DNA from 3 places in the Shewanella avicenniae genome. Region 2 is predicted to be linked to each of the others. Evidence: predicted binding sites of a transcription regulator. Region 2 holds the regulator's gene; each other region holds the start of a gene.
What was found. The regulator LexA, encoded in region 2, represses DNA repair genes until DNA is damaged. The targets are predictions, from matches to a motif close to TACTGTATNNNNATACAGTA.
Positions count from the first base shown of each region.

Region 1 (6,350 bases), 240 kb from region 2:
GGATAAAGGCTAACCATGCGTTGCTCCGGCTGATAGCTGCCAATGCTGCAAGCCGATTTGTCCTTGAATCGATTGTTGATCGGCGAGCGCCTGAAGCAGTTGGCCATAACAGAGTCGTGGTAGATCAGCGCCGGCTGTCGGTGTAGTTTCAATCGTCAGTGCTACCGAGTCTGCTGTGGCTCGTGGGCTGAGTAACAGCGCCAACGCCAATGGATATTCCAGCTCATCGGTATATTGGTCATAGATGGGGGGTACTGGGTCGTCGCCATAAACTAACAGTAACGGCGCATCCTTGGTTGCGAGTTGGCTGTAAGCTTCGACCATCGCTTGAGCGAGAGTTTCACGGCCAGCGGCAATCGAGGTGGAGGCTTGTTGGTTACCGCAGACAATGCCGAATAGGCCACTGGCTGTATTGTGCACGGATTGACTAAAAGCCGTGGGTGAAAGCGGCTGTTGAGCGATGATATCTTCGAGTAACCCTATGGTGCGGTTGAGTTCGCCATGACGCGAAGCGAACACTGAGCGACATTGTGCCGGGGCTTGAGTGTCAAATGCGACATGCAACATCATTTTGCTGAGTCGACTATAACGACGGCGCTGCATGGCGGGTACTTGAGTGAGTGCTGGCGCGCTGGCATCGAGCGATTCGGTCTCACTCGCTTTTTGCCAGTGTTGCCAATTTTCACGCTGTGGATAGGCGGGTGACCAAGCACTCCAAGATACAATATTGAACTGTAACAGCACTGCTAACCTCGTCGCTTAACATCATCCATGAGGACAAAAATTAACATCTCTTACGATGTTGTCACTGATATTTACGCTCAGTGAGTGTCAGCTCCCAATGGCTGCACGGTTCAGAAGGGTTATTCTACAATGGTTGGCAAGGCGGTTTGAAGCCATTTTGTTAACGGCGCGTGTGACCGTTAACAAAATGGACAATCGATTTGAATGAGCGATTAACCTGTTATCAATTCATCGTTTCTAGCAGTCGACGCAGCACTTTTTTGACCTTGCGGGTGTTGTCTGGCCCCATGCGGATCAACAGTTTTTGCGCGCTTGGTAGCGCTTCTAACTTGGGATCAACAAACTGATAATTGACGCTGATGGTATAAAGCTCAATCGGCTGCTCAATCACGGGGGTGGCCAACAACTCCTGCATTGCTTCTCGCAAGCGGGCGTCGAAGCTCATATCGGGATAGCCAAGTTCAGCAAAAGCTTGTTCAAGCAGTGGTGACAAGCGTTTGTAGGTAGTGAGCAGTTGCTTATCATCCAACTTGCTGAGGAATTCGGCATAGACATCATAGCGATGGTAACTATCTGGATTAAGATAGGTTTTATTGGTGATGTCGGTAACGCTAAAGCTTTGTTCAGGCGCTTTTAACGGGCTTGTTTTGCGGGCTAATTGGCCTTGAGCGATGTTATCCACAAACACCACAAATTGGCGCACCATGTCGCTGTCGTTCAGCAGCGCATTGATTGCCATACCGTTGGCGATTTCAATCACTTTATCATGCACATAGCTGTCGCTTTCGTTGAGTACCGGCAATGGTTCGGCCTTAGGGGCTTCAGCAACAGGTGCCTCGACAGGTGTCGCTTCAGGCGTTGGCGCAGGTGTCACTTCGGGCTCTGGCACATTGGCTTCGGTCACCAAAGGTTGCGCGGGGGCCGGTTCCGGCAATGCCACTTCAGTACGTGCGTGTGGCTCAGGTTCGGTATCGTCGCTACTCCAGAAATAGTAGCCAGCGCCAACAGCAATTAACAGCACCACGGTGACAACCCAACCAGTATTGGCTGGGCTATTAGACTGAGCTTGCGGTGCAATTCTGTCTTCTTCGTTGACTTGCATATATATCCTTTAATTAAACGCAATAAGCCTCGTGTGACACGAAGCTTCCATTCTGCAAATATTGATTTTGTTGTCTAGCGGCCTGCGGCCCATAGCCCATATTTATTTCTGATCTGGGAGCTTGCTTGGTCGATTATGGTTGTTTGATATTTAACCATGCCTGAACAAACTTGACGTGTTGCGACGGACTATGCCTGCACATATTGTTGCCTATCTCCCAACCAGCGCTCAATGATGGCATCGACATTTTCGGGTACCTGCTGCATCACATGTAGCGCCAGTTTTTGAATATGGGGGATCAGGGCTTGGTCGCGTACCAAATCGGCCACTTTCATATCGGCCAAGCCGGTTTGCCTTGTACCTAACACTTCACCTGGGCCGCGGATCTCCAAATCTTGTTGAGCGATAACAAAACCATCGTTGCTTTCGCGCAGTACCCCAAGCCGTTTCGTGGCTGTTTTGGACAGCGGCGCTTGGTAAAGCAACACGCAATGGCTGGCAACAGCGCCACGACCAACCCGACCCCGCAGTTGGTGCAATTGAGCAAGGCCGAGTCGTTCAGGGTTTTCGATAATCATCAAACTGGCGTTGGGCACATCTACGCCCACTTCAATCACAGTGGTGGCGACCAGCAGATTCAGCTCACCTTTTTTAAAGCGTTCCATCACCGCTTGTTTGTCGGCACTTTTCATACGGCCGTGCACCAAGCCAATGTTTAATTCGGGCAAGGCTTCGCTCAGCTCTTGATAGGTATCTTCCGCGGCTTGGCATTGCAGCACTTCTGATTCGTCAATCAAGGTGCACACCCAATAGGCTTGGCGGCCATCTTCTAAAGCGGCTGAACGCACCCGATCGATAATATCCTGCCGGCGCGAATTGGCGATGGCGACTGTGGTGACTGGGGTGCGCCCGGGCGGCAGTTCGTCAATGATCGAGGTATCGAGGTCTGCGTAAGCAGTCATGGCTAAAGTGCGTGGGATTGGCGTTGCGGTCATGATCAACTGATGCGGATAAAAACCTTGCTGAATGCCTTTCTCACGTAGCCCTAAACGTTGATGGACCCCGAATCTGTGTTGCTCGTCGATGATAATTAACGCCAGCCGGTGAAACTGCACTTGCTCTTGAAAAATTGCGTGAGTACCAATCACCATTTGGGCACGGCCTTCACGAATATCTTCGAGTGATTGTTCTCGCGCTTTGCCTTTGAGCTTGCCAGCAAGCCAACCCACTTTAAGCCCGAGCGGGGTAAACCAGTTGCTGAAATTCAACGCGTGCTGCTCGGCCAGTAGCTCCGTTGGCGCCATCATCGCTACTTGATAGCCATTTTCAATCGCTTGCAAGGCGGCCATTGCCGCCACCAAGGTTTTTCCTGAGCCTACATCACCTTGCACCAAGCGCATCATCGGATGCGGTTGGCTTATATCTTGGCCAATATCGGCCACAACCCGCTGCTGTGCACCAGTTGGGCTAAACGGCAGCGAGGCTAAAAATGGCGTCAGCAGTTGCCCAGTAGATTTAAGGCTCACTGCTTTATCGCGTTCACTACGTTGCCGCAGCTTTAACATGCTGAGGTTATGTGCCAGCAGTTCCTCTTGCACCAGCCGTTGCTGGGCAGGGTGAGTGCCTTGCAGTAATTCAAACTGGTCGATGCTCGCCGGAGGTCGATGCATGATGCGAATTGCTTGCGCCAAACTCAGTTGATTCGGGCGCAACGCCGGCGGCAACAGTTCGGTGAGCGCACCTTCTTGCAATAGTTTCAGCGCTTGTTCGGTCAACTTCATCCAGCTGGCTTGTCTAAGCCCTTCGGTAGTCGGATAAACCGGTGTCAACGAATCGGTCAATTTGGCTGGCTCATCTGCCTTTAAGATTTTGTACTCGGGATGGATGATCTCTGCATGCTGACTGCCGCGGCGGATTTCACCATAAGCGCGGATCTGCAACCCCTGCTGCATGCTGTTGCGCTGTGCAGCGGAGAAATTGAAAAAACGTAAGGTGAGCGTGCCAGTTGCATCACGCACATTGCACACCAACATACGTTTGCGACCATTGATGATTTGGGTTGATTGAATCTCAGCTTCAATGGTGCCGTAATCGCCTAAATTGAGTTCCGCAATCGGATAGATGCGGGTGCGGTCTTCGTAGCGCAGCGGTAGGTGGAACAGCAGATCCTGTACTGAATGAATCCCCAACTTGTTCAGCTTTTCTGCCATTTTGGCAGCGACGCCGGTCAGTTGGTTGATGGGAAGTTGATCCAGCCGTTGCAAGGTCTGATTACCGAATTACTGTGGATTTATACATATAGTAGCAGACCGAGCGGCTTTGACAATGGTGCATTTTTCAACCACCGTCAAAGCCTTAGCGAAAATTGGCTGTTAAGCCGCCGCGTGTGTGACGAGGTAAGCCATGTAGCCGATATAGCCAGCCAGCAATGCGCAGCCCTCTTTGCGGCCGATGCGCATATTGCTCATCGCAAAAGGCAGCACCAAGATGGCCAAAATTAGCATGACGGCAAAATCCAAGAGGCTAAAACCGCTAGCCGCAACTGGATGCACCAATGCGGTTACACCTAAAATACAAAGAATATTGAAGATATTTGAACCCACGACATTCCCAATGGCGATATCGCTTTGACCTTTAAGCGCTGCGACCACAGAAGTCACTAGCTCCGGCATGCTGGTGCCAATTGCAATAATGGTCAGGCCGATTACGGCTTCGCTTATGCCAAATGCGCGCGCCATTTCAACTGCGCCATCTACAAACAGCACTCCACCGCCAACTAAGCAGCCGATCCCCGCCACAATCAGCAGACCCGATAACCAAGGGTTGCTTGGACCTGCTTCAATCTCTTCAGCATCTTCATCACTAGAGATACGGTAGCTATGCCACAAGAATGCCAGCAGCAAGGCGAACAGCACCACGCCATCAATCCACCCCAAGCCGCCATCAATAAGCAGCAGCAATAGCAGCACTGACGAGCCAATCATCAGTGGGATATCACGTTTTACGGTTTGAGATTGCACGCCAATAGGGCGAATGATTGCGGTGAGCGCCAAAATCAGGCCGATGTTGGCGATGTTAGAGCCAATCACATTCCCTAGGGCAATCCCAGAATTGCCCGAGAGCGCCGATTTTACGCTTACCGCTAACTCTGGCGCACTGGTGCCAAAGGCAACAATGGTGAGACCGATGACCAGTGGGGTTACGCCAAGCTTTAAGGCGATTGCACTGGCACCGCGGACAAGTAATTCGGCACCTGCAGTTAAAATCACAAAGCCGCCGAGAATGGCCAAAATAATGAATGTCATAACAGCTTCCGCAAGTCTTATCAGGCTTGAATGGGATCTACTGCACTGCACCCATTGGCGAGCAGTAGCTGGTTAAAGTGCGCTATTGTGACATATTGTGTCAGAAAGATCCCAGTTTTAGCTGGGATCTTTTATGCGGGATTAGAGCTCATCTTCCCAAACGACTTTGGCACCGCGTACACCTTCAACTTTGCTGGCGTAGCGTTTTTCGAGCACGTGGCGTTTGATTTTAAGGGTCGGGGTTAACGCATCATTTTCGATGGTCCACGGCGCTGTTACTACCACAATGGCATCGACCGCTTCATGAGATTCAAGATTCGGGTTAATACTGTCGAGGGTCTCTTTGAGTGATGTTCTAACTTCCTCTCTGGCTTGCAATGCAGCGCCTTCGGCCAACTGCACTAAGGCAACCGGATGCGGTAGCCCCGAACCTATGACGCAAATCAGTTCAACATGAGGATCTTGTGCTAACTTGCGCTCAATCGGTACTGGCGCCACATATTTACCTTTCGCGGTTTTAAAGTTGTCTTTCACGCGGCCAGTAATGCTGACGCAGCCATCGCTATCCACCTCGCACAAATCGCCGGTTTTAAAGTAGCCTTCAGCATCAAACGCAGCGGCGGTGGCTTCGGGGGCTTGATAGTATTCCCGCATCAAGCCCGGGCTTTTCACCAGCAGTTCACCCTCGGGTGTTTGCTTGATTTGGCAACCGAGGATTGGTTTACCCACAGTTCCGATTTTACTGGCATCAAATGGATGGTTGATGATCGAATAGGCACAGTTTTCGGTCATGCCCCAAGCTTCACAAATATCGAGGCCGATGCTGTGATACCACTCCACCAACGAAGGCGGGATCGGTGCCGAACCTGAACCGAGCAGCCGTACTTTATCCAAGCCCAAACCTTGATGGATTTTGCGTTTGACCAGCCAACCCAGCAGTGGGATTTTGAGTAAGGTTTGCAGCTTTTTGTAGCTACCGACTTTCTCAATAATGTTTTTCTGGAATAGTGTCCACAGTCGCGGCACCGAGAAAAATACCGTTGGCCGCATCCGCTGCACATCGACTACAAAGGTTTCGAGACTTTCAACAAAGGCGACGGGGCAACCGGCGTAGAACGACGAGCCTTCAATCGCGACCCGTTCGGTGATATGTGCCAGTGGCAAATAGGAGATCAGCCGGTCATTGTGGTCGGCTTTGA
Region 1 covers NZ_CP071503.1:304,242-310,591, forward strand. The annotation lists gene JYB87_RS01345 (lysophospholipid acyltransferase family protein) at 1-17, opposite strand, end outside; gene JYB87_RS01350 (beta-ketoacyl synthase chain length factor) at 10-744, opposite strand; gene JYB87_RS01355 (DUF3014 domain-containing protein) at 968-1,846, opposite strand; gene recG (ATP-dependent DNA helicase RecG) at 2,035-4,110, opposite strand; gene JYB87_RS01365 (calcium/sodium antiporter) at 4,219-5,151, opposite strand; gene JYB87_RS01370 (AMP-binding protein) at 5,293-6,350, opposite strand, start outside.
Region 1: the regulator LexA is predicted to act here: its motif matches at 4,127-4,146, upstream of recG (ATP-dependent DNA helicase RecG).

Region 2 (6,350 bases):
CACCACAATCACAATCAGCGGTGTCCCGCCTGGCACTCTAAAGCCTTTGGCTTCAGCAAATAGCTGACGTGAACGATAGGCCATCAGGGCTGGCACAATGACTGCCCAAATGGTGGCCGCTAAACCGGCAAAGCCAATCGCAATCAAAAAGCCATCAGGGAATAACACGCCCAGTATGGTCGGCGGCACAAAGGTCACCAGTGAGGTTTTGATACGGCCGCTGCGGCTATCATCAAAGCCAAACAGATCCGCCACATAGTCGAATAACCCCAGCGTCACCCCAAGGAAGGAGCTGGCCACTGCGAGGTTAGCAAACAGGGTCAACATGCTGTTCATCAAGTCGCTGTCGACCACGTTTTGCAGCGCGCCCACCAGCACGCCCATGTTGCCACCGGCGGCAATTACCTCAGCAAATGAGCTACGGCTGAGATTGCCCATGGTGGCAACCATCCAGCCGAGGTAAATCACCAGCGCAAACGCGGTACCTATGCTGATCGCTTTAACAATAGTCTTGGGCTGGCGACCGTAATATTTCATCAACGATGGCACATTACCGTGGTAACCAAAGCTAGTGAGGCCGAAGGGAATGGCGGCCCACAAGTAAGGCGAAAACACTTGCTCACCATCCGGTTGCCACAGCTTGACCGGATCGACTTCCAGCCACAGATTGCCGATGGCCAATACGAAGGAGATCACCATGCCGCCAATCATAATGGTGGTGAAACGATCAACCGCTTTGGTCGACACCATCACCACTAACGCCAGCACAATGGCGAACACTAACGCCGCCATACTTTGTGGCAGATCTAGCCCTGAAAATGAAATCGCATGATTTACGATGGAACCGCCGCCACTGATGTAGGCGTAGGTGAGAATGTAGAGCACAAAGGCGATAGAAGCGCCATTGACCACCCGCCAGAACTGGCCGAGGGTTTTGCGGGTTAAGGTGTCAAAGCTGGCACCCGGTTCAAAATGCAGGTTGGTTTCGAGTAGCAGTAACCCCGACATCCACATGCAGAACCACACACCGACCAGCATGATCGCGGCATAACTAAACCACATGCCGGCGCCAGTCACAGGTAGCGAAAACATACCGGCACCGACCGTGGTACCGGCAATAATCATCGCCCCGCCGATCAACGACCGCGGCGAATCAGGGCTGTTGCTGTGCTTCATCAACTCTCCTGTTGGACTTCCGCACTGGCAACAATTGTTTGACGAACTTGAGGCGTCAATAACTGGTTAACTAGATCGCGCACGGCGGAAATCTCATCCATATTGTTGTTATTGTTGAGATACCCAAGCTCTTTGAGTTTTATACTGAGCATTGAGTACAACTTCTTGTCGTAGAATTCCGGTGCTGTTATGCCATGCAAACGGCCGAGTCGGCTGGCCAAAAGATGGCTTTCTAACTCTAAATCGCCACGCTCAATTTGCGGATTGGCTGCCAGCAGGTTGAAGATCATCGCGTAACGTTGCAGCGTTTCACTCATCACTTCGGCCAGCAGCGTCAGTGGCAGCTCGCCTTCTGGCGTTACGCGCCATTGCTGATCATCACCGCTGATAAAGCCCATAGACGCAAATCGTGCCAGCAATTTATCGGCATATTGCTGTACCTGTTGGCAGCCCATAAACAGCTCGGCTTTCAACAATGGATACAGGCGTTGCAGCACCTGATGCATCTGTTCGCGATTGCTGTTTTCAAAGCCAATTAGGCAACATGCTAACAATGAGGGAATCGCAAACAGATGAATGATGTTGTTTCGGTAATAAGTCATGGTTACCGCAACATTTTCATCAATGGACACTATATCGCCAATTCCATCATTTTGAATACAGAATTTTTTAAGATCTAAGCCCTGTTGCAACAAGGCGGCACCATCACCCTCGGCAACCGAGATAAAACCTGTGTAAGGCACTTGTTTTAACAGATCGAGATAGAAGTTAAGTTGGTGCTCCAGCTTGCCACGCTCAAGTGCGTTTTGTTCGGTCGCCAATAACACTGTGCTGGTGAGGGTGACAGCGGTTGCGGCGGCGGCATCATTGATGCGCGTCATCACTTTCGTTGCCAGCGAATTGACCGCAGGGGTTAGCCAAGCAGGCTTTTGCTCAGACTCAGGATCAATATTGCGCCAGTCCGGCTGCTTTTCAGTGAGGAATTGCTGCAAGTTAATAGGCTCGCCAAAATTCACATAACCTTGGCCGAAATTGCCCAGCTTACGGATCGCGCCCAGCACCTGCCACACCGATTCCTTTTTCTTCTCGGAGCCGCGCAGCTCCTTCAGATAGGTGGCCACTTCCATCACATGGTCATAACCCAAATAGACTGGCACCAAAGTGACGGGGCGTTCAATGCCGCGCAACACTGAGTGCATGGTCATCGCCAGCATGCCGGTCTTGGGCGCTAACAATCGCCCAGTACGCGAACGGCCACCTTCGGTGAAATACTCCACCGAATAGCCTTTGGCGAATAAGCGGTCGAGGTACTCTTTAAACACCGCTGTATAGAGCTTATTACCATTGAAACTGCGACGAATAAAGAAAGCACCACCGCGGCGGAACATAGGCCCTGCGGGCCAAAAGTTAAGGTTGATCCCCGCAGCGATATGCGGCGGTACCATCCCTTGAAAATAGAGAATGTAAGACAGCAGCAGGTAATCCATATGGCTGCGGTGACACGGCACATAGACAATTTCATGGCCGTCATGATGCAATTGGCGGATCTGCTCAGCGCCCTTAATGTTGATCCCGCTGTAGAGTTTGTTCCACAACCAGGTCAGCAAACGCTCAGAGATGCGGATCAAGCTGTCAGAGTAATCCGCCGCAATCTCATCAAGATATTTTTCTGCGACGTGGCGCGCTTCTGATTGAGAAATCTTCTTCGACGCCGCCTCTTCGTTGATCGCTTCTTGAATATTGTCACTGCGCAGCAACTCGGCAAACAGTGCTTGGCGATTAGGCAATACTGGCCCGGTCATCACTTTGCGTTGACGGCGGAAATGCACCCGTGCTACCCGCGACAGTTTATGGGCAATCGCCTCGTCGGTGCCATGTTGCTCGGCCATCACCCGCAATGACACCGCATTGGCAAACTGAACAAAGTTGTCGCGGCCGAGGAATAAAATCATCAGAAACTTGCGCAGCCAGCTTGGGCTTTCACGCTCAAATACGGCGGCGCGCATGGTGTCATCTTCTTTACCCGGGGTACGTCCCCAATAGAGGCTCACCGGCACCAACTGCACATCCAACGCGGGATCTTGCTGGTGCAAGCTCAACAACTGACGAAAAGTGCTGAGATAAGCGTGATTCTGCTTACGGGCACCGAACAAGGGTTTGGCATCTTCCAAACACAACACCCGTGGTAGCGAGTGCTCAGCCAAGCTCAACGCTGAGTACGGGCTCGGCATTCCCAGTTTGTAGGTCACATCGGCCAGTGCGGCTTTATCGCTGCACGATTCGGTCTTCATCACATAAACAACCGGACGGTCACGATCGAGATTGAGGTCTGCGAAAGGATCTTGCGGCACCACCACTGTGTGCACCAATTTACGTTGAAGCCAGCGAACGGCAGACAGCCAGAATGAGGTATGAGTTGACATGTTTCTATAAAACCTACGTTTGATGACCATAGAATACCAGAATCCGTCCAGCGTGCGTTAACGTGCTACCAATTGGTTAATAGTTGCACGAAACTAAATACTGTATATACTGACAGGTACTGTATGAAAAAACAGGATTTATCATGAGACCTCTGACGCCAAGACAATCGCAGATCCTTGATCTGATTAAGCGCAACATCGCCGAAACCGGCATGCCGCCAACACGTGCTGAAATCGCGCGTCGCTTGGGCTTTAAAAGTGCCAATGCCGCCGAAGAGCACCTAAAAGCGCTCGCCAAAAAAGGCTGTATCGAAATTATGCCCGGTACCTCGCGGGGGATTCGTCTGCCACAAGAAGAGATGGCGGATGAGGAACAAGGATTGCCGCTGATCGGCCAAGTGGCTGCGGGTGAACCGATTCTGGCGCAAGAGCATATCGAGCAGTTCTACCAAGTTGATCCTATGATGTTCCACCCCAGTGCAGACTTTCTGCTGCGGGTACGCGGCGACAGTATGAAGGATATCGGCATTCTAGAAGGTGACCTACTTGCGGTTCACAAAATGCAGGAAGCCCGTAACGGCCAAGTGGTCGTTGCCCGCGTCGAAGATGACGTGACCGTGAAGCGCTTCGAACGCAAAGGCAATGTAGTCTATCTGCACGCTGAAAATGAAGCCTACAAGCCAATTAAAGTTGACCTAAGTGAGCAATCACTCACCATCGAAGGTCTAGCAGTTGGCATTATTCGTAACGGAGATTGGCTATGAGTATGTTGCAAGGTAATGCCCCGCGTCACCCCGGCTTATGGCGCGATAGCGAAAGCAGCGATGTTAATGACGTTGGCGTGTCGAATCTGCCGTCCAGTAGCAATGGTCGCCGCGAGCTGCAACAACTCAGCAGCCAATTAGCGCAACTTAGCCAACAAGGGCGCTGGATTGTGTTAATCAATCCCGGCTTTGCAGGCTACAAAACCATTTTGGCGAATGCTGGTGTACGAATGGATCGGGTGCTGCAAGTACATGCGCGTGATGAAGTGGAAGCGTTGTGGGCGACCGAGCGCGCGCTCACTAGCGGCACCACGAGTGCTGTCGTGAGTTGGGTAGATCAACTCGACCATAAAGATAAGCGCCGCCTGCAATTGGTGGCCAAGAGCGCCCGCGCATTGGGCATAGTGCTAGAAACGCACGCGGCCACAGAGTTGCAATCCAGTTGCTGGCTGCAAGCGGTACACTAACGATACGTCTTCCAGTGACCGGTGACGGGGCGAGTAGCTAGGCAATCAACGCTGACTCAATGGAAGCCAGTGCCACGACATAAATGCTGCTCATTCAATCAGTGTGCCACCCAATCTAATGAAAAAGCCGTACAGAGTCAGAGGCTGTACGGCTTTTCTATTTCAACTCAATGGTTGCTGAAAAAAATGAGCAGTTGCTGAAAATAACCTGCAGCGTTACTCCTGCATCCACGCCCCCGGTTTATGGGTAAAGAACACAGTGGTCACCTCGGGTGCGGGGCAATCTGGCATCCGCGCATCAGCGCCAAGTAGAAGCCAGCTTTCACGATGGGCTTCGCCCATATCCTGCCCTTTGCTCATATCAAAACACTGCAGCTTTTCTGAGGCTGGCACTAACAAGTAGCGATTCGCCTGCTGCTGTTGCCACTGCCACGCGTTGCGCTCTTGCTGCTCAACAGGCGCCAGATAACTGAAATGAGTGATGTCGATCGGTGAGAACAAAATGAACTGCTCTTTGAAATCGATCAGTCCTACCTGCCCATCGCCCACCACTGCAGCTGTTTGCTGCATGACATCTTTTGGCGTCCGCATATGTTCCAGCAAACCATACCCCCAAGTGCTGTAGAGCGCCCAACCAAAGATGGAGATAACGCCCGCTTGCAGCAATGCAGCTTGCTTACGTGCGAGTAACAAAAGTAGCAACCAGCCAAGCGCCATGCTCAGGGTAAAATAGCCCACATGGCTTAAGTCATCGGTGTAGTCAGCCAGCTTTTTCACAATCGCCGGATGATCCAACATCGCGCCAATCGCCAGCAGTAAAATCACCACGCCGAACAACCACAACAAGCCCTGTAGCAGACGCTCAAACCATTTGCACTGACTCACTTGCTGCAACGCGGCCGCAAAGGCTAAACACGCCATTGGCAATGCAGGCAGAATGTAGACGTTACGTTTACCAGGGCTCAGACTGAAAAACAGGATCACCAGCGCCACCCACAACAGTAAAATGGCAATACGCGGATCAGCTTTGATACTGGCGACCAGTTGCTTCCAATAAGCAATGGCCAGCAGGGTAAGCGGTAACCACATCCAGGGGATCACCGACAACATAAAGAAATACCACGGCTTAATATGGTGCCATGCCGCCACATAACGCTGACCGGTTTGCTTGAACAAGATGTTATTCATATAGGCCAAGTGCTGCGCATCGCCCGAGCTCAGTACGGTGACGACCATCGGCACTAACCAGCAGCCAATCACCGCCAGCATCACCACTGGGCCTAATGCGGCTTTCCAGTGCCAACGGTCGCGATACAGGCCAGTGCGCCATGCATAAACGCCTAACGGCAGCAGCATGAGTAACGGCAGAAAACCAACACCTTTAGTGATAATCCCCAACCCCATGAATGCCCATGAGATGAAGTACCAACGCCAACTTGGGCCAACAAAGAAGTGCCGGATCAGGCCATAACAGCCGACAGTGATCCAACACATCACCATAGCGTCGATCTGCGCGGCCT
Region 2 covers NZ_CP071503.1:60,660-67,009, reverse strand. The annotation lists gene mtr (tryptophan permease) at 1-1,176, opposite strand, end outside; gene plsB (glycerol-3-phosphate 1-O-acyltransferase PlsB) at 1,176-3,599, opposite strand; gene lexA (transcriptional repressor LexA) at 3,743-4,363, shown strand; gene JYB87_RS00305 (cell division inhibitor SulA) at 4,360-4,830, shown strand; gene JYB87_RS00300 (ArnT family glycosyltransferase) at 5,047-6,350, opposite strand, start outside.

Region 3 (6,350 bases), 1.3 Mb from region 2:
TGCGGAAAAATCTAAAGATGGGAATTTCTTCGTTGCTCGCTGAAGCGCCAACTCAAACCAGTCTATTTCGTGAGCGGTAAGCACTTCGCTCGCAAGCGACTTACTAATGCCTTTGAGCTGCATTGCTTGTTCAATCTTGGCAGGCCCATGTAGTCGGTTTAACTGAGAACGCAAGATGGCTTCAGCTAGACGTTTATCATCTAGGTAGCCTAAGGCTTGCGCCCATTGAATCGCGTCATCAACTTCGTGATCAGCGAAATCCTTTTCAAGCAATTGCTGTCGTAGCGTTGCACAACTCTTGTCGCAGCGAGCCAATAGGCTCACTACGACAGATTTTACTGACGGTTCGCTCAGAAGACCTCTCCAGTTTCGAGATCAACATTGCCATCGTTGCTATCACTGTCATCGCTTGCTGGCATGCCACCTTTATGAAGCAACAACTCACGTAATGTCACATCAATTTCTTTTGCAATTTCAGGATTTTCTTGCAGGAACTTACCGGCATTAGCACGGCCTTGGCCAATCTTATCGCCTTTATAGCTGTACCAAGCACCCGCTTTTTCAATCAGTTTATGAGCAACGCCTAAATCCACCAACTCACCCACGCGGTTAATGCCTTTACCGTAAAGGATTTGGAATTCAGCTTGCTTAAACGGTGCTGCAACTTTGTTCTTAACCACTTTTACTCGGGTTTCGTTACCAACAACCTCATCACCCTCTTTAATCGAGCCGGTGCGACGGATGTCTAAACGAACTGACGCATAGAACTTTAGCGCGTTACCACCCGTTGTGGTTTCTGGGTTACCAAACATCACCCCAATCTTCATCCGGATTTGGTTAATGAAAATCAGCAAAGTATTTGATTGCTTCAAGTTACCGGCGAGCTTACGCATTGCTTGGCTCATCATACGCGCTGCTAAGCCCATATGAGAGTCACCGATTTCACCTTCAATTTCAGCTTTTGGCGTGAGCGCGGCGACTGAGTCAACAATGATAACGTCTACAGCACCACTACGGGTAAGCGCATCACAGATCTCCAACGCTTGCTCACCAGTATCTGGTTGAGAGCACAGCAAGTTGTCGATATCTACACCCAACTTACGTGCGTAGATTGGGTCCAAAGCGTGCTCAGCATCGATAAAGGCACAGACTTTACCTTCACGTTGAGCGGCGGCAATGACTTCCAAGGTCAACGTGGTTTTACCCGAAGATTCTGGGCCATAAATTTCAACGATACGCCCCAGAGGTAAACCACCTGCACCCAAAGCAACGTCAAGTGAAAGCGAACCAGTTGAGATAGTGGCCACATCCATACTACGGTCTTCACCGAGTTTCATGATGGAACCTTTACCAAATTGCTTTTCAATCTGGCCTAATACGGCATTTAACGCTTTCTCTTTATTTGCATCGATCTTCATATCTGTCCCTCTGTGCTCGAACCTTGATGGAGTACGACCGACTCCCGCTGGCGATGAACTTAATTGCGGTTAGTATACTGTACAATCATACAGTATCAAGTACTGGATCGGATTATTTCTTCTCCAGTTAAACAAAGTGCCTGATATTTCGCTGCAAAAAACTTTTCTATGGCGATTCATGCCTTCGTCAGACCTGTTAATATTGCAGGCTACCTTGTGATTAGCCCCACGCGATCAATACTCGAAAGGACGATATGAACAGCCATAGCCAAACGCCGGATTTAGAGGATTTGGAAAAGCATACGCCGATGATGCGGCAGTATTTGCAGATGAAAGCCGAACACAACGATATGTTGCTGTTTTATCGTATGGGCGACTTCTATGAGCTGTTTTATAGCGATGCCAAGCGCGCATCTGAGTTACTAGGAATTTCGCTCACTGCTCGCGGCAAAAGTGGTGGTGATCCTATTCCGATGGCAGGTATTCCCTACCATGCGGTAGATAACTATCTGGCAAAACTAGTGCAACAAGGCGAATCTGTTGCTATCTGCGAACAGATTGGCGATCCCGCACTTGCTAAAGGCCCTGTTGAACGCAAAGTGGTGCGCATAGTAACGCCGGGAACACTCACCGACGAAGCCTTACTTCAAGAGCGACGCGATAATCTATTAGCGGCAATCTACGAAGGTAAAAAGGGGTTTGGATTTGCCACACTTGATGTTGCCTCCGGCCGGTTTGTCATCGCTGAATTGCCATCATTAGAAGCCGTTGAAGCTGAATTACAGCGCACACGTCCAGCTGAACTGCTCTACAGCGAAGACTTTACCCACAAGTATCTCATCGCCGATGTCAAAGGCGCTCGTCGACGTCCAGAGTGGGAGTTCGACTTTGATACGGCGACGAAAATGTTGCTGGAGCAATTTGGAACCAAAGATCTGCGTGGGTTTGGGGTTGAATCAGCAAGGCTATCACTGCAAGCTGCTGGCTGTTTGATTCAATATGTTAAAGACACGCAGCGCACCGCCCTGCCACATATCAATAGCCTCATGCAATTTAGCCCGAGTGACACTGTGGTACTTGATGCTGCTACCCGGCGCAATCTTGAGCTAACCGTTAATCTGTCAGGTGGATTAGAGAACACCCTCGCTTCAGTGCTTGACCGTACAGCGACAGCGATGGGCAGTCGTATGCTGCAACGTTGGATTCACCAGCCGCTGCGCGATCAGACTCATGTGAGTTTGCGCCACCAAGCGGTAACTGAAGTACTCAACCAAGTTACCCATGAACCGTTGCACCAACTGCTCAAGTCTATCGGTGATGTTGAACGCATAATTGCGCGGCTAGCGATTAGAAATGCACGACCGCGTGACCTTGCGCGTCTGCGGGATGCATTAGAGGTGTTACCGGATATACGCCAATATCTTGCAACCTGCCAAACTGAGCATTTGCAGCAGCTTTACCGAGCGTTAAATGAATTTCCTGCTGAATTAGCGCTGTTACAAAGTGCCATTGTTGATAATCCACCCGTACTTATCCGTGATGGTGGGGTTATTCGCGAAGGGTATCACGCTGAGCTAGATGAATGGCGTAGCCTAAGTCAAGGTGCAACCGACTATCTGCAACAGCTTGAAATCCGTGAAAAAGAACGTACTGGCATTGCCACTTTAAAGGTCGGCTTTAACAAGGTACACGGCTACTTTATTGAAGTATCTCGCGGCCAATCTGTGCTAGTACCTTTAAGTTATCAGCGTCGCCAAACCCTGAAAAACACTGAACGCTATATCATCCCAGAGCTAAAGGAATACGAAGAAAAAGTGCTGTCGAGCCAAGGCAAAGCGTTAGCGCTAGAAAAACAGCTGTGGGATGAATTATTTGACCTATTAATGCCTAAGTTGGCAGAACTACAACAATTTGCGCTTGCGGCAGCAGAACTCGATGTACTCAGCAACTTTGCTGAGCGTGCCGAGAGCCTAAACTACCATTGTCCAACACTTGTAAAAACTGCAGGCATAGAGATCAGTGAAGGTCGCCATCCTGTGGTAGAAACGGTTAGCCAATCCCCTTTTATTGCCAATCCGGTATTGCTTACTGCTGAGCGACGGATGTTGATTGTCACCGGCCCCAATATGGGCGGTAAATCCACCTATATGCGCCAGATTGCACTGATCACCCTCATGGCGTATATCGGTAGTTATGTTCCAGCTGAGTCCGCCGTAGTCGGCCCAGTTGATCGCATTTTTACTCGGATTGGTGCGTCAGATGATTTAGCCTCCGGCCGCTCAACCTTTATGGTGGAGATGACCGAAACCGCCAATATTCTGCATAACGCTACAGAAAACAGTTTAGTGCTAATGGATGAAATTGGTCGCGGCACATCTACCTATGATGGTTTATCACTTGCTTGGTCGGCCGCCGAATATCTAGCGCAAAAGATTGGAGCATTAACCTTATTTGCGACCCACTATTTTGAGCTCACACAACTTGCTGAACTATTGCCACAAGTTACCAATGTTCATCTAGATGCCATAGAGCATGATGACACCATTGTGTTTATGCATGCGGTGCAAGAAGGCGCCGCGAGCAAAAGTTACGGGCTCCAAGTCGCAGCATTAGCGGGTGTACCACAACAGGTTATTCGTGCCGCAAAAGAGAAATTACAGCAACTTGAAAGTCGTGATGATGGAAAAGATGTGAGTCTTCAAGTGACTCCGATACAAACCTCATTAGCGCTCGATACTCCACCATCAGAAGTTGAGCAGTTATTACGACGAATAGATCCAAATGAGCTAACACCTAAGGCTGCGCTTGAGTTGATCTATCAACTAAGTTCACTTGTGGGTTCCGGGCGATAAATGGCGAGAGCTAAAAACAGAAAAGCGCACTAAACAGTGCGCTTTTTACTATATGCAATGCATAGTTACATACGGAACAAGGCTTCGACAGACAGACCTTGTGAAGACAGCATATCGCGTAAACGCTTCAGGGCTTCGACTTGAATTTGACGCACGCGTTCGCGTGTCAAGCCGATTTCAGCACCAACATCTTCAAGTGTTGCGGGTTCATACCCCAACAAACCAAAGCGACGCGCCAACACTTCACGCTGCTTAGAGTTTAACTCGTTAAGCCACTTAACCACTGACTTTGAGATGTCCTCGTCTTGCACTTGCGAGTCAGGTGTATTGAAGTCGTCGTCAGCCAACACATCGAGCAACGCTTTATCATTGTCACCACCGATAGGGGTATCCACCGAGGTAATTTTTTCATTCAACTTCAGCATGCGACTCACGTCAGCGCTTGGCAGATCTAACTTTGCTGCAATCTCTTCGGCTGTGGGTTCATGATCAAGCTTTTGCGCCAATTCGCGGGCAGTACGCAAGTATACGTTTAATTCTTTAACCACATGAATTGGCAAACGAATGGTACGTGTTTGATTCATGATGGCGCGTTCGATGGTTTGACGGATCCACCACGTTGCGTAAGTCGAGAAACGGAAGCCACGTTCAGGGTCAAACTTTTCAACCGCGCGGATCAATCCTAAGTTGCCTTCTTCAATCAAATCTAGCAACGCTAAGCCACGGTTATTGTAACGGCGAGAAATTTTGACCACTAAACGAAGGTTACTTTCTATCATGCGATTGCGGGATTTTTCACATCCTTTAAGCGCTTTGCGAGAAAAATAAACTTCCTCTTCTGCTGTGAGTAATGGTGAAAAACCTATTTCACTGAGGTATAGCTGAGTTGCATCGAGGTTTTTCTGAAGATCATCCTGAACGATCTCTGCCAGGCTATCATTTTGCATAGCCTCGAATTCGTTGGATGAAAAATCTTGGAATTCTTTATAAGAAGCATTGGTATTATTGCGGCTCATGATGTGCTCTCCCACAAACGAAAAAGACAACCTACATTTTTTACATCCTCCAATGCCAAAACGGCACCAAACAATCAACGTTTGGGTAAATAAGTTATTGGGTTAACAGACTTACCAAGATATCTTATTTCAAAATGTAGCATCACTTGGTTTGTGCCTGAGCTTCCCATTAGGGCCACTGTTTGCCCCGCGGACACTTGCTGTTTTTCTTGGACCAAAATTTTGTCGGCGTGAGCATAAGCACTTAAGTAATCATCGCTATGCTTGATAATGACGAGGTTCCCGTATCCTCGCAGAGCACTACCTGCATATACAACGCGACCATCAGCTGCGGCTTTTATCATGTCACCACGATTACCAGCGATTTTGATCCCTTTACTTCCTTGTTCACTATTGGAAAAATTTCCAACTAGCCGTCCGTTGGCTGGCCACATCCAGCGATTAACTTTGCTAGGCAAATTGGTTTCGCTGTTATTGTGGATAACTGGGTTAACAACTTGTTTACCAGTCGTTACAGCGTACGAATTATTGTGACCGGAATCAAGCTTTTTTTGAGCTTTGGAAGGTGCGATTCGACTAATGGACGATTCGTCATTATCACTCTGTTTTTTAACAGTTTTGTCGTCATTTTCTTTAGTCGTATTAACTGAGTTTTTACTCGATTTCAGGCTGCTTTGACGTGTTTTAGGCTTTTTGGCCACTAATTGTAAAATTTGCCCTGGATATATGGTGAAGTCACGATCGAGATTATTTAATTTTGCCAGCGCGCGGTAATCTTTATCAGCCCCCCAAGCAATGGAATATAGCGTGTCACCTTTTTTGACTTTGTAAGCGTGAGTATCAATGGAACCTTTCTCGAAACGTGGAGAATGGTTTTGATGAATAGAATAAACAGGCGCAGACTTTTCCGCTTGAAAACTACAGCCACTCATCAAAAATAAAAAAAACAGCAATATTAGCGCCGCAACTAAACGGCCACTAATAATATAATAAGGCAATATTACTCTTTCTGAATTTATGAGCACTCCGTTCCCCATTCATTGCCTATTAAGCCAAATCACCAT
Region 3 covers NZ_CP071503.1:1,340,420-1,346,769, reverse strand. The annotation lists gene JYB87_RS05950 (regulatory protein RecX) at 1-324, opposite strand, end outside; gene recA (recombinase RecA) at 351-1,418, opposite strand; gene mutS (DNA mismatch repair protein MutS) at 1,673-4,270, shown strand; gene rpoS (RNA polymerase sigma factor RpoS) at 4,336-5,286, opposite strand; gene JYB87_RS05930 (peptidoglycan DD-metalloendopeptidase family protein) at 5,361-6,218, opposite strand; gene JYB87_RS05925 (protein-L-isoaspartate(D-aspartate) O-methyltransferase) at 6,334-6,350, opposite strand, start outside.
Region 3: the regulator LexA is predicted to act here: its motif matches at 1,494-1,513, upstream of recA (recombinase RecA).